3 regions of the Dickeya dadantii NCPPB 898 genome follow, and region 1 is predicted to be linked to each of the others. Evidence: predicted binding sites of a transcription regulator. Region 1 holds the regulator's gene; each other region holds the start of a gene.
The links. The regulator CRP, encoded in region 1, controls carbon source genes, mostly activating them, when cyclic AMP is high. The targets are predictions, from matches to a motif close to ATGTGANNNNNNTCACAT.

Region 1 (4,530 bases):
GGAGCAGAACGCATGATCATTCCCTGGCAAGAACTGGCGACGGAAACGCTGCAAAATCTGATTGAATCGTTCGTCCTGCGCGAAGGGACCGACTACGGCGAGCAGGAGCGAACGCTGGAAGAAAAAGTGGCTGATATACGCCAGCAACTGGCGCAGGGCGACGTGGTACTGGTGTGGTCGGAACTGCATGAAACCGTCAATATCATGCCCCGCAACCAGCTCAGCAGCGGTGAACGGTATCAGCCCTGAATCAATCGCTTAAAAACGTAAATTGGCGTGTCACCACGGTATAAACATGCTAACAATTATCAGATATCTCTGACCGGAGTTGGCGCCGTTCACCAGAGGTTGCCCCATTCACCGGAGGTTACACTCATGTCGCACCAGCATCCGATTATCGCGGTCACCGGCTCCAGCGGTGCGGGGACCACCACCACCAGCCTGGCGTTTCGCAAGATTTTCCAACAACTGAACCTTCGCGCCGCGCTGGTGGACGGCGACAGCTATCACCGCTATACCCGGCCGGAAATGGACATGGCGATCCGCAAAGCGCGGGATCTGGGGCGCCACATCAGCTATTTCGGGCCGGAAGCGAACGATTTCTGCCAGTTGGAACACACCTTTATCGAATATGGCCTCAGCGGCACCGGCCAGACCCGCAAATACCTACACACCTACGACGAGGCGATTCCCTACAATCAGGTGCCCGGCACCTTCACCCCCTGGGAGCCGATGCCGGAACCGACCGACCTGTTGTTTTACGAGGGGCTGCACGGCGGCGTGGTCACCGACCAGCACGATGTGGCGCAGCATGTCGACCTGCTGGTCGGCGTGGTGCCGATCGTCAACCTGGAGTGGATTCAGAAGCTGGTGCGCGATATCAACGAGCGCGGTCACTCCCGCGAGGCGGTAATGGATTCCGTCGTGCGTTCGATGGAGGATTACATCACCCACATCACCCCGCAGTTTTCCCGCACCCACATCAACTTTCAGCGCGTGCCGACGGTGGATACCTCTAACCCGTTCGCCGCCAAAGCCATTCCGTCAATGGACGAAAGTTTCGTGGTGATTCATTTTCAGGGGCTGGACCACATTGACTACCCTTACCTGCTGGCGATGTTGCAGGGCTCGTTCATTTCCCACATCAACACGCTGGTGGTGCCGGGCGGCAAAATGGGGCTGGCGATGGAACTGATCATGATGCCGCTGGTGCAGCGATTAATAGAAGGCAACCATATTGACTAAGCGACGCGGCGGAGCACCGAAACTCGCCGCCGCGTGCCTGACGATTTAGTCGAGCGCGATCACTTCGTGGCTGTGGGTGATCGTCACCGCTTTCTCCAGCATCAGCGCCACGGAGCAGTATTTCTCCGCCGACAGCGACACCGCACGCTCCACGGCCTTGTCGTTCAACCCTTTGCCGGTAACGATAAAGTGCAGGTTGATGGCGGTGAACAAACGCGGCGCTTCCTCACGGCGTTCAGAGGTCAGGCGCACTTCGCAGTCCGCCACATCGTAGCGGCCTTTCTGCAGGATAGACACCACATCAATGGCGCTGCATCCGCCTGCCGCCATCAGCACCATTTCCATCGGGCTGGGCGCTTTATCGCCGGCGTTGCCGTCCATCAGCAGTTGATGTCCGGACGCGGACTCGCCAAGAAACGTTAACCCTTCAACCCATTTCACCCGAGCCTGCATAAGTTTGCCCTCAATCAATTATTTTTGAAATTTTACACCGCTTATGTATAAAAAAGTCTGATAATCAGAGCTTAATCATGCTGAAGCGAGACAACACAAGACACTACACTCAACCTGTGTTACAAACGAAGGCGTAAACCGGTGTGCGTTGAGCCTCTGCCTGACCAGCCGCCGGCTTACTGGCGTCATCCGATATACCCTCAATAATTCGATTGCAGGAAAGCCAACGCGCCTGCAGCCTGAAGTATGACGGTTATAGACAGCCTCAGTATATTCCCTGACGTCATTCCGCCAGGACGGAATTGAATTATAACTATGTTATCACGCCGTACAGGGAACTCTGAGCCCTGTGATTTGCGCAGTGAATTACAACAGAGGATAACAGCGAATGGTTCTCGGCAAACCGCAAACAGACCCGACTCTCGAATGGTTCCTTTCTCATTGCCACATTCACAAGTACCCATCGAAGAGCACTCTGATTCATCAGGGTGAAAAAGCAGAGACGCTTTACTACATCGTGAAAGGCTCGGTTGCCGTGCTGATCAAGGATGAAGAAGGCAAGGAAATGATTCTTTCTTATCTGAATCAGGGCGATTTTATCGGCGAACTTGGTTTGTTCGAAGATGGTCAGGAACGCAGTGCGTGGGTCCGGGCGAAAACCGCCTGCGAAGTCGCTGAGATTTCCTATAAAAAATTCCGCCAGCTGATTCAGGTCAACCCGGATATTCTGATGCGGTTGTCCTCGCAGATGGCGCGACGCCTGCAGGTGACCTCGCAGAAAGTCGGCAACCTGGCGTTCCTCGACGTAACCGGCCGTATCGCGCAAACCCTGCTCAACCTGGCCAAGCAACCGGACGCCATGACCCACCCGGACGGCATGCAAATCAAGATCACCCGGCAGGAGATCGGTCAGATTGTCGGCTGTTCCCGCGAAACTGTCGGTCGTATCCTGAAGATGCTGGAAGATCAGAACCTGATCTCCGCCCACGGTAAAACCATCGTGGTGTACGGCACCCGCTGATTATCATCCACCGGATCAAAATCAGCCGGATCAAAAAGAGCGTGCCCAGGCACGCTCTTGTCGTTTTAGTGCAGAGAAAAGCCGTGGCTTACGCGCCTTTCACCACCTGCTCCACTGCTTTCCCGAACAGCGCCATGCCTTGATCGATCTCTTCCGGAGTAATCACCAGCGACGGCACAAAACGGATCACGTCCGGCCCCGCCACCAAAATCATCAACCCCAGGTCCGCCGATGCGGCCAGGAAATCCCTGGCGCGGCCATGCCAGGCCGGTTTCAGCTGCGCGCCCAGCAGCAGACCCATGCCGCGGATTTCGTCGAAAATATCGTACTGCGCATTAATGCGCTCCAGCGCAGACACAAAGCGCGCATGACGATCCACCACCCCGGACAGCACCTCCGGCGTGTTGATCACATCCAGCGCCGCTTCCGCCACCGCGCAGGCCAGCGGATTGCCGCCGTAGGTCGTGCCGTGAGTACCGACCGCCATCACCGACGCAATCTCTTCCGTGGTCAGCATCGCGCTGATCGGGAAACCGCCGCCCAGCGCTTTGGCGGTGGTCAGAATATCCGGCGTGATGCCGTAATGCATATAAGAGAACAGCTTGCCGCTGCGGCCCATGCCGCACTGCACTTCGTCAAATACCAGCAGCGCCTGATACTGATCGCACAGCTCGCGCACGCCGCTGAGGAAGGCCGGCGTAGCGGGCGTGATACCGCCTTCGCCCTGAATCGGCTCCAGCACCACCGCGCAGGTGTGGTCATCCATCACCGCTTTTACCGCGTCCAGATCGTTGAACGGCACATGCACGATGTCCGCCGGTTTCGGGCCGAAACCATCGGCGTATTTCGGCTGGCCGCCGACGGAAACGGTGAACAGCGTACGGCCGTGGAACGACTGATAAAACGAAATGATCTTGGTCTTGTACGGGCTATGGCGGGTAATGGCGTAATGGCGAGCCAGCTTGAATGCCGCTTCGTTGGCTTCCGCACCGGAGTTAGCGAAAAAGACGCGGTCGGCAAAGGTGGCATTGATCAGTTTGGTGGCCAAACGCAGCGCCGGTTCGTTGGTGAACACGTTACTGGTATGCCACAGGGTTTCGCCCTGCTCTTTCAACGCCGCCACCAGCGCCGGATGGCAGTGCCCCAACGCCGTTACCGCGATGCCGCCGGAAAAGTCGATATATTCCTTGCCCTGCTGATCCCAGACACGGCTCCCTTTGCCTTTTACCGGCACAAACTGCGCGGGTGCATAAACCGGAAGAATTACCTTATCGTAAGTATCCCGTGTTACTGCTGCTTTCTCTGTCGCCATTTGCTGCCCCGTTGTGATATCCGTGGTTTTCGAGTGAAAATATAGTCATTAAATATGCATAAAAAATCAAAAATACGCAATCATTAATCCGGTAATGCCGGATTTGCGCCCGCTATCCACCTATAAATCAAGGAAATTTCTCAGTAGCTGGTGTCCCTGCTGGCTGAGAATGCTTTCCGGGTGGAACTGCACGCCTTCCAGCGGCAGCGAGCGGTGACGCACACCCATGATCTCATCGATTCCGGCGTCGTTCTCGGTCCAGGCGGTCACCTCAAAACAATCAGGCAGCGAATCCTTTTCCAGAATCAGCGAGTGATAACGGGTGACGGTTAACGGGTTTGCCAGCCCGGCGAATACGCCGCGGCCAGCGTGCCGTACCGGCGAAGTCTTGCCATGCATCACCTGACGGGCGCGCACCACCCGCGCGCCAAACGCCTGCCCCAGCGCCTGATGCCCCAGACACACCCCCAAAATCGGCAACGTGCCGGCGAAATGGCGG
Region 2 (4,530 bases), 2.4 Mb from region 1:
TCTGCTCGGCGATGCCGCAACCGGCGGAACCGGCGCCAAGGAAGGCCACGGTCTGGTCGCGCAGTTGGCTGCCGGCCGCGCGGCTGGCGGCGATCAGGCTGCCCAGCGCCACGGCGGCGGTGCCCTGAATGTCGTCGTTGAAGCTACAGATTTCGTCGCGGTAGCGGTTCAGCAGCGGCATGGCGTTGTTCTGGGCGAAGTCTTCAAACTGCAGCAGCACGTTCGGCCAGCGGCGTTTCACCGCCTGAATGAATTCGTTCACGAACTCATAGTATTCGTCGCCGGTAATGCGCGGGTGACGCCAGCCCATGTACAGCGGGTCGTTAAGCAGTTGCGGGTTGTTGGTGCCGACATCCAGCACCACCGGCAGGGTGTAAGCCGGGCTGATGCCGCCGCAGGCGGTATACAGCGACAGTTTACCGATCGGAATACCCATACCGCCGATGCCCTGGTCGCCCAGACCGAGGATACGTTCGCCGTCCGTCACCACGATGACTTTTACGTTTTGTTTGGTGGCGTTTTGCAGCATATCGTCGATATGCTCGCGGTTGGGGTAGGAGATAAACAGGCCGCGGGCACGACGGTAAATGTCGGAGAAGTGTTCACAGGCGGCGCCCACCGTCGGCGTATAAATGATCGGCATCATTTCGCTGAGGTGGTTTTCCAGCAGACGGTAGAACAGGGTTTCGTTGGTGTCCTGAATGTTACGCAGGTACACGTGCTTTTCCATGTCGTTCTTGAATTCCTGATACTGCCGCCAGGCGCGCTCCGCCTGTTCTTCAATGGTTTCCACCGCTTCGGGCAGCAGGCCGTGCAGGTTGAACTGAGCGCGCTCCGCCTCGGTAAAGGCGCTGCCTTTGTTCAGCAGGGGAAATTCGAGCAGGATAGGGCCGGCATAAGGGATATAAAGCGGGCGTTTACTTTCGTATTCCAATTCCATGACTTTTGACTCTTTGGGTAGCGGAAATCGGTTCGAAGAACCAACGAAACGATAGGATAGCGCGGATCTTAAAGTACCCTAAAAATATGTACAGGGATTGTTAATTAAAATAATTACAGATGACTTGCATATGAAAAATATGTGGGGAAAGTCACATATTGTGCCGCTTCCGGTGGAAAAAGAGAGCGATTGGGAGGCGGTTGTAGTCACACGGTGTGAATTTGCCCCACCATCGGCTCGAAGAGGCGCCGCCATACGAACGTCGGGCGGCGCGCCATACCTCAGTACGCCAGCTCGCGGCGCACATCGGTACAACCGAATGACGCCAGCAACGGCTGGGCCAGGCTCCACTGACTGAGCGCCACATGGCCGGATTCCACCAAAACCGCCCGCTGGATGTCTCTGAACGCCTCGCCGGCCAGATTGACCAGGTTCAACGCCGCCTGCAACGGCGGCAGGCTGGGATTGAACGCGGCGTTTTCCGCATAGCGCCCGGCGTAGCGGCTTCCGCGACGGGTTTCCAGCGCGATGCCGCTGAAGGCTTTACTGTATGGCGCGTGGCTGCGGTTGGCCGCCGCCAGCGCCAACTGATGCAGCGCATCGTCTGTCGTCAGCGCCAGGCCATTATCAATGTCATCCATCAGCAGGGTGTTGATCGCCAGATCGCGCGGGCCAAACGCATCCGGCAGGTAATGGCCGAGCAGCGCGGGCGAACGTCCCGGCAGGCAGATACGCAGTTCGGGCGCGCTATTCAGCTCGTTCATGAACTGGCGGCAGTGTCCGCAGGGCGTGTAGTTGACCGTCACCGCCCGCAGCGCGGGTTCGTCACGCAGCCAGGCATGACTGATGGCGCTTTGCTCGGCGTGGACGGTCTGTTGCAGCGGCATGCCGTCAAACTCCATATTGGCGCCCCAATAGAAGGCGCCGCTAATACCCTGAGCTATCGCGCCGACGTGAAAGTGAGACACCGGCGTCAGCGCGCAGGCGGCGGCCAGCGGCAGCAGGGCGAAGGCCAGACCGTCGGCGTCGAGCTGGCTCTGGGCGCAGATTTCGCTGACATCGTCGGCGCTCAGCATGGCGGCAAAATCATCACGCGCCAGTATCGGCGCCAGCGCGGCTTGCAGCGCCGCAGGCAGTTGCGTGAAAGCGTCGTGAAAGCGTGCTTGCATGATGGTCTCTCTTTCCCGGTTTGCAGGGCGTGTTAACCAGAGTCTGGTCAGACACACGGTAGTTATTTGTGATTATTATCACTTTTTATATGAAATAAATGAAAAAGAAATCACAAATGCGAGATGTCTCGCAGGTTTTGACGGGCGTGCGGGCAGGTATGGGGGAGAGGCGAGCCGTTACCTACGGCAATGGCTCGGATAACCGGAATACCAGAGGCAATCAACGATGGTTATGTCCCCATCAGGCGCACGATCACCGGAAACAGAAACGGGGCGATCAGCGAGGTGATGATGCCGCAAATCACCAGCGCCAGCGAACTGAAGGCGCCTTCCTGAAAGTCGACTTCCGCACAGCGGGCGGTGCCCAGCGCGTGCGACGCCGTGCCCATCGCCAGCCCGCGGGCGGATTTGGCGTGGATTTTCAGCCGGTTGAACAGGGCGTGGCCGAGCACGGCGCCGACAATACCAACCAGAATCACGCACATGGCGCTGATGGCCGGAATGCCGCCGATGGAACTGGCGACCGCCATGGCGATCGGCGTGGTGACCGACTTCGGCAGCACCGAGGCGGCGATTTCCCGCGACGCACCCAGCCACAGGGCGATGACAGTGCCGGAAATGATCGCGGTGACGCTGCCGATAAAACAGACGCTGATGATGGATTTCCAGCGCGCGCGAATCTGATGCAGTTGTTCATATAGCGGAAACGCCAGCGCCACCACCGCCGGTTGCAACAGGCTGTTGAGGATGGCGCTGCCGCTGAAATAGTGGTTGTAGGGGATATCCAGCACCAGCAGCAGCGGGATGATCACCAGCATCGACACCAGCAACGGGTTCAGCAGCGGCATTTTCAGTGTCATCGCCATCTTGCGGGCGCCAAAGAACACCACCAGCGTCAGCGGCAACGACCACCACAGATAAGTCAGCATTATTTTTCTTCCTTCGTGTCTGCGCCGCTCCGGCTGGAGACCTGCCGGTCAGCGTGCATCATCTGGGTGGTATAGCCGACGACGATCATCACCACAAAGGTGCTGACCAGACAGGAGATGACAATCGGGCCAAACTGGTCGCGCAGCACGCCATAGTAGTTCATCACCCCGACCCCGATGGGCACGAACAACAGCGCCATGTAGCGGATCAGCAGATGGCAACCGGGTTTGACCCAACCGGGAGGCAGGATTTGCGATGCCAGCAGCGCGAACAGAATCAGCATGCCGAGGATGCTGCCGGGAATGGTGATGGGAAGTAACGCGGATATCGCATTGCCGGCGAACAGACACAGATAAATCAATGCGAAAGCGCGTAAATACTGCCAGCAAAGGGTGAGGGTACTACGCATAGGGAAAATCCTGATTAACCGAGGCAGTGATGATAACGCTAATATTGTCAGGGTGCTACGAATCACCAAACGCGGCCGGAGGTTTTCCCGGCGCGATCCCGCTGCGGCGGAAAAGGGTCGCCCCGGACGAACCGGGGCAACGTGGGTCAGTGGGGTAGGCCGTAACCGAACGGGAACAGCGGTTTATCGCTGTCGTACGGCAGGTCGGGCTGCTGTTTCAGCACCGCCTGCATGGAGGACGGCAGTTCGAAGGGTAATTTTGCGGTGTAAGCCGCGCCGGAGATCAGCCTGTTCAGCAGCACGCTATCGCTGACGCCGAAGTTGGCGATCAGCGTACGGGTTTTGTCCACGACGTTGGTGAGGACCGCCGGTCGTTCCATATAGACGGTGACCAGCGTCGGCACGCGGGCGCTGGCGCGCACGATGGCCTGATAGTCCGGGTTGTCCGCGCGAAACGCCAGCGAGCCTTCATGATGACGGCTGCCGAAGAAGAAGTTTTTGTGCGGCTGTTCGTACGGGGTGTGGGTGCGAATCAGCGCCACGTCCGCCTGTTCCGGCACATTCACGACGACAAACCCCGCTTCCTGAGCCGCCTTTGCGTCAATGCCGTGCAGCCAGACCCGGCTGCCTTTGCGCAGCGGCAGCAGATTGTTGTTTTGCAGCAATACCAGCGCTCGCGCCTGGGTATCGTCCGCCAGTTGTTGCCAGTCCGTTCTGCCGACGATATCGTCGGCCTGCCCGGCATTGACGTAGGGGCGCTCGAATAACCCGGTCTGGAATTTCTGCTTCAGAATACGGTTGACTGAGGTATCCAGCCGGGCTTCGCTCAGCAGGCCGTCCTGCACGGCTTTCACCAGCACGGCCGAGTCGGTTACGCCGCCGAACTGATCCACCCCGGCGTTAACCGCCTTGATGAAACGCTCGGCGGGCGTCAGGTTTTCCACGCCCCACGGCATGCCGCGCGGCACCGGTTTTTCACCGGGTTTAACGCCGGTCAGGCAGTCGCCTTTGCAGTCATTGGTGATCAGCCAGTCGCTGAGGATCACGCCATCGAAACCGTATTGGCCGCGCAGCAGGTCAGT
Region 3 (4,530 bases), 1.2 Mb from region 1:
TAGCGCTCGGCGGCATATTCCAGCATCGCCAGGTCCGCCAGAATCAGCGCATCGGCGCCGGCGGTCTGTACCGCGGTGTCCACCGCCCGCTGCCAGCGCTGATAGCCGTCCGGGTGGGCGAAGGTGTTGATGGCGATATGCAGCTTGCGGCGGTGGCGATGTACGTAGTCGCTGGCGTCCTGCAGTTTTTTGTCGTTGAAATTGAGGCCGGCGAAGTGGCGGGCGTTGGTATCGTCTTTCAGCCCGATGTACACCGCGTCGGCGCCATGGTCGATGGCGGCTTTTAGTGCCGGCAGATTACCGGCTGGGCAAAGCAGTTCCATTCTTACGTCCTTTCATCACGGCCTGACGCAGCGGGCCGGTTTGCAATGAAAAGGAATCTTAGTGAACCCGGCTATCAGCAACTTTGATTTAAACCAGCATATCGGGGAATTGCTGGCGGTTACCGGTCGTGATTTGGCGCAGAACAGGCTAAATTTAACTCGTCACATTCCAGCGACTTGCCCTGCGGGTGTCGCTACGCGATGTTAAAAAACGCGTCCGACGTTTTTTATTGATGTAGACCCCTGCTGCCGGTTTCCCGTTCTGTGGCAGAATAATGACCATATCGGTTAAGCAGCATCGCTTTATGAGGAGTACGCCAGTGTTGGAAAAACTACGGGCGCAGATTGTGCGTCAAGGGCCACGTTTACTGAGTAAGCCGTTAACGTTAACGCCTTTCTTCCTGCAACGCCGGGTGCTGGAGCAACTGCTGGGCTGGCAGTTCCGCCAGGCATTGGAAGAAGGTGAACTGGATTTTCTTGACGGGCGCTGGTTGCGAATCGAAGTCCGCGATATCGGTTTGCAGTGGTTTGTCACGTTGCGGGATAACCGGCTGGAAATCAGTCATAACGAGCTGGCGGATGTGAGCTTCAGCGCCGACGCCAACGATCTAATCCTGATCGCCGCCCGCCGTGAAGATCCGGACACGCTGTTTTTCCAGCGTCGGTTGCGCATTGAAGGGGATACTGAGCTGGGGCTGTACGTCAAGAACCTGATGGACGCCATCGAGCTGGAAAACATGCCGGCGCCGCTGCGCGTCGCCCTGCTGCAACTGGCCGGGTTTGTGGCCGCCGGGTTACAGGAGGGCGCGGAGCAGGCTAGTCCGCACGCGCCGGTATCATGCTGATCCGTGTTGAAATCCCGGTTGATGCGCCGGGTATCGATACCTTGCTGCGGCACGCGTTTCCTACCAGCGCCGAGGCGGAATTGGTGCACCAACTGCGTGAAGACGGCCAGTTGACGCTGGGTATTGTCGCTACCGACGACGACGGCGGCGTGGTGGGATATGCCGCGTTCAGCCCGGTGACGCTAGGCGGTGAAGACCTGCAATGGGTGGCGCTGGCGCCGTTGGCGGTGGATGAAAGCCATCGACGTCAGGGTATTGGCGAGAAGCTGGTGTACGAAGGGCTGGATGCACTTAACGAGTTCGGTTATACCGCCGTGGTCGTGCTGGGCAACCCGCGTTACTACGCGCGCTTCGGCTTTGTCCCGGCGGCGGAACAGCAGCTGTATTGTCGCTGGTTGGGCTGCGAGTCGGATTTTCAGGTCTACCCGCTGGCAGACAACCATTTTCAGGGCGCCAGCGGTCTGGTGGAGTACGCAGAACCGTTCAATCGTTTTTAAAGCACGGCAAAAAATCGGTCAGCGTCGGAGGCTGGTGTTGCACCAGCCTTTCTTTTTGCATTTTACTCAGCTGTTTGACGCGATATTCCCACTTCAACGCGGTGGAGCGATCGCCCGCCACGCAGTGATACGCCAGCGTCAACGGTCCTTTTCCGCGCAGTGCTCGCGCGCCTTTGCCACTCTGATGCTCTGCCAGGCGCCTATCTACATCGGTGGTGATGCCGGTGTAAAGCCACCCACTGCCGGTGCGCAGCAGATACAAAAACCATGTGGTATCACTGTCTTTCACGCCATCTCCTTTTCGTGGTTTAGCGCTTATTTTACGGCGACAGGCCGATAAAGGCTGCCTGTTTGACGGCATTCATCGATGGGAGTGGGGGAGGAAATTACGACCTTTATTTATAAGTAGATTAGCGTTCTTTAACAACGTGAAAAAGTTGATGGAATTTTTCAGGCTATAAAAATCATTAAAAAACAAATATATAATTTTAGAGTATTCCCCGTGCCAGTGGGGATAAACCGCAATTCAAAGAAACAGCGCGCACCTGGTATATGTGTTCCCCACGCCAGTAGGGATAAGCGTTGGCGTGATAGCACGGTACAATCCGTCGCGGTGCTTTGGACTTTATTGTGATAATATTCACATATATCGTGATTTATGTGCGTGTAATTTCTTTTTTATGTGAATAAAACCACAAAATAGGTTGTCATCTCCGGGTGAAATAGCCGTATTCGCCGGAGAAACGACCGTGTGGCCGATAAGCGGGAGCCTTGTATGACTGATTTAACTGCAGCAGCGCAACGCGCGCTGGGACTGATGGATTTAACCACCCTGAATGATGACGATACCGATGAGAAGGTGATCGCCCTGTGTCGCCAGGCTAACAGCCCGGCGGGAAAAACCGCCGCTATTTGTATCTACCCGCGCTTTGTGCCGCTGGCGCGCAAGGTGCTGCGCGAGCAGGGTACGCCGGATGTCCGCATCGCTACCGTGACCAATTTCCCGCACGGTAACGACGACATTGATATCGCGCTGGCGGAAACCAAGGCGGCTATCGCCTATGGCGCCGACGACGTGGACGTGGTGTTCCCCTATCGGGCGCTGATGGCCGGTAACCGTCAGGTTGGTTTTGAACTGGTGAAAGCCTGCAAGGCGGCCTGTGAGGCAGCCGGCGTGCTGTTGAAAGTGATCATTGAAACCGGTGAGCTGAAAACCGACGCGCTGATTCGTGAGGCCAGCGAGATTGCTATCGACGCCGGGGCGGATTTTATCAAAACCTCCACCGGCAAGGTGGCGGTGAATGCCACGCTGCATTCTGCCGACGTGATGCTGAATGTGATCCGCGATAAAGGTGTGGGCGAGCGCGTCGGTTTTAAACCGGCCGGCGGCGTGCGTACCGCGGAAGATGCCGCTGATTACCTGCAACTTGCCGACGCTATCATGGGCGACGGCTGGGCGGATGCCCGCCATTTCCGCTTTGGCGCGTCCGGCTTGCTCGGTAGCCTGCTGACCACGCTGGGCCACGCCGCCGGGCAGGCGCGCAGCGGCTATTGATGCGGTTCGCGCCTGCCGGGCGCGACACATCAGTGCTCATGGATTATGCAGGAGAACGCACCTTGTTTCTGATTCAGGAAATTATCCGCAAAAAGCGGGACGGTCATCCGCTCAGTGCGGAAGAAATTCGCTTTTTCATTAACGGTGTGCGCGATAACACCGTGTCGGAAGGGCAGATCGCCGCGCTGGCGATGACCGTGTTCTTTCACGATATGAACATGGATGAGCGGGTGGCGCTGACGCTGGCGATGCGCGATTCCGGCACCGTGCTGGACTGGTCCGGGCTGAATCTCAACGGCCCGCTGGTGGATAAGCACTCGACCGGCGGCGTCGGCGATGTCACGTCGCTGATGCTGGGGCCGATGGTGGCGGCCTGCGGCGGGTATGTGCCGATGATTTCCGGTCGCGGTCTGGGCCACACCGGCGGTACGCTGGACAAGCTGGAATCGATACCGGGGCTGGATATCTTCCCGGAGGATGACGCTTTCCGGCAGATCATCCGTCAGGTTGGGGTGGCGATTATCGGGCAAACCAACTCGCTGGCGCCGGCGGACAAGCGTTTCTACGCCACCCGCGATATCACCGCCACCGTCGACTCCATTCCGCTGATCACCGCCTCGATTCTGGCGAAAAAGCTGGCGGAAGGGTTAGACGCGCTGGTGATGGACGTCAAAGTCGGCTCCGGCGCGTTTATGCCGACCTACGAACAGTCGGAGCAACTGGCGCAGGCGATTGTCGGCGTAGCTAATAATGCCGGCTGCCGCACCAGCGCGCTGTTGACCGACATGAGCCAGGTGCTGGCTTCCAGCGCCGGCAATGCGCTGGAAGTACGTGAAGCGGTGCGCTTTCTGACCGGCGAGCAACGCAATCCGCGGCTGTTCGAGGTGACGATGGCGTTGTGCGAATCCATGCTGCTAGCGGGGCACCTGGCGCGCGATGCCGCCGAGGCGCGAGCAAAATTGCAGGCGGTGCTGGATAACGGCCGGGCGGCGGAGGTCTTTGGCCGCATGGTGGCGGCCCAGCATGGCCCGACGGATTTTGTCGAACAGTACGATCGCTATCTGTTGCCCGCGACGCTCAGTAAACCGGTGTTCGCCGAGCGCGACGGCTTTGTCGGCGCAATGGATGCGCGCGCGTTGGGCATGGTAGTGGTGGCGTTGGGTGGTGGTCGACGTCAGGCCAGTGATATCATTGATCACAGTGTCGGGCTGAGCGATATGGTCAGTCTGGGCGATCGGGTGGATGCGCAGCGTCCGCTGGCGGTAATCCACGCCAGAACCGAGTCCGACTGGCAACAGGCCGCGCAGGCG

Region 2: the regulator CRP is predicted to act here: its motif matches at 2,176-2,193, upstream of cdd (cytidine deaminase).
Region 3: the regulator CRP is predicted to act here: its motif matches at 2,294-2,311, upstream of deoC (deoxyribose-phosphate aldolase).

What each region holds. Positions count from the first base shown of each region.
Region 1 is NZ_CM001976.1:4,333,218-4,337,747, forward strand. It holds gene DDA898_RS19500 (hydrolase) at 1-16, shown strand, start outside; gene DDA898_RS19505 (YheU family protein) at 13-249, shown strand; gene DDA898_RS19510 (phosphoribulokinase) at 376-1,245, shown strand; gene DDA898_RS19515 (OsmC family protein) at 1,291-1,698, opposite strand; gene crp (cAMP-activated global transcriptional regulator CRP) at 2,087-2,719, shown strand; gene argD (bifunctional acetylornithine/succinyldiaminopimelate transaminase) at 2,808-4,031, opposite strand; gene DDA898_RS19530 (aminodeoxychorismate synthase component II) at 4,152-4,530, opposite strand, start outside.
Region 2 is NZ_CM001976.1:1,894,387-1,898,916, forward strand. It holds gene DDA898_RS08810 (NAD-dependent malic enzyme) at 1-940, opposite strand, end outside; gene cdd (cytidine deaminase) at 1,222-2,109, opposite strand; gene DDA898_RS08820 (CidB/LrgB family autolysis modulator) at 2,340-3,038, opposite strand; gene DDA898_RS08825 (CidA/LrgA family protein) at 3,038-3,448, opposite strand; gene DDA898_RS08830 (glycoside hydrolase family 3 protein) at 3,595-4,530, opposite strand, start outside.
Region 3 is NZ_CM001976.1:664,605-669,134, forward strand. It holds gene ubiU (ubiquinone anaerobic biosynthesis protein UbiU) at 1-323, opposite strand, end outside; gene ubiT (ubiquinone anaerobic biosynthesis accessory factor UbiT) at 644-1,168, shown strand; gene DDA898_RS03525 (GNAT family N-acetyltransferase) at 1,162-1,665, shown strand; gene DDA898_RS03530 (GIY-YIG nuclease family protein) at 1,652-1,954, opposite strand; gene deoC (deoxyribose-phosphate aldolase) at 2,441-3,220, shown strand; gene deoA (thymidine phosphorylase) at 3,283-4,530, shown strand, end outside.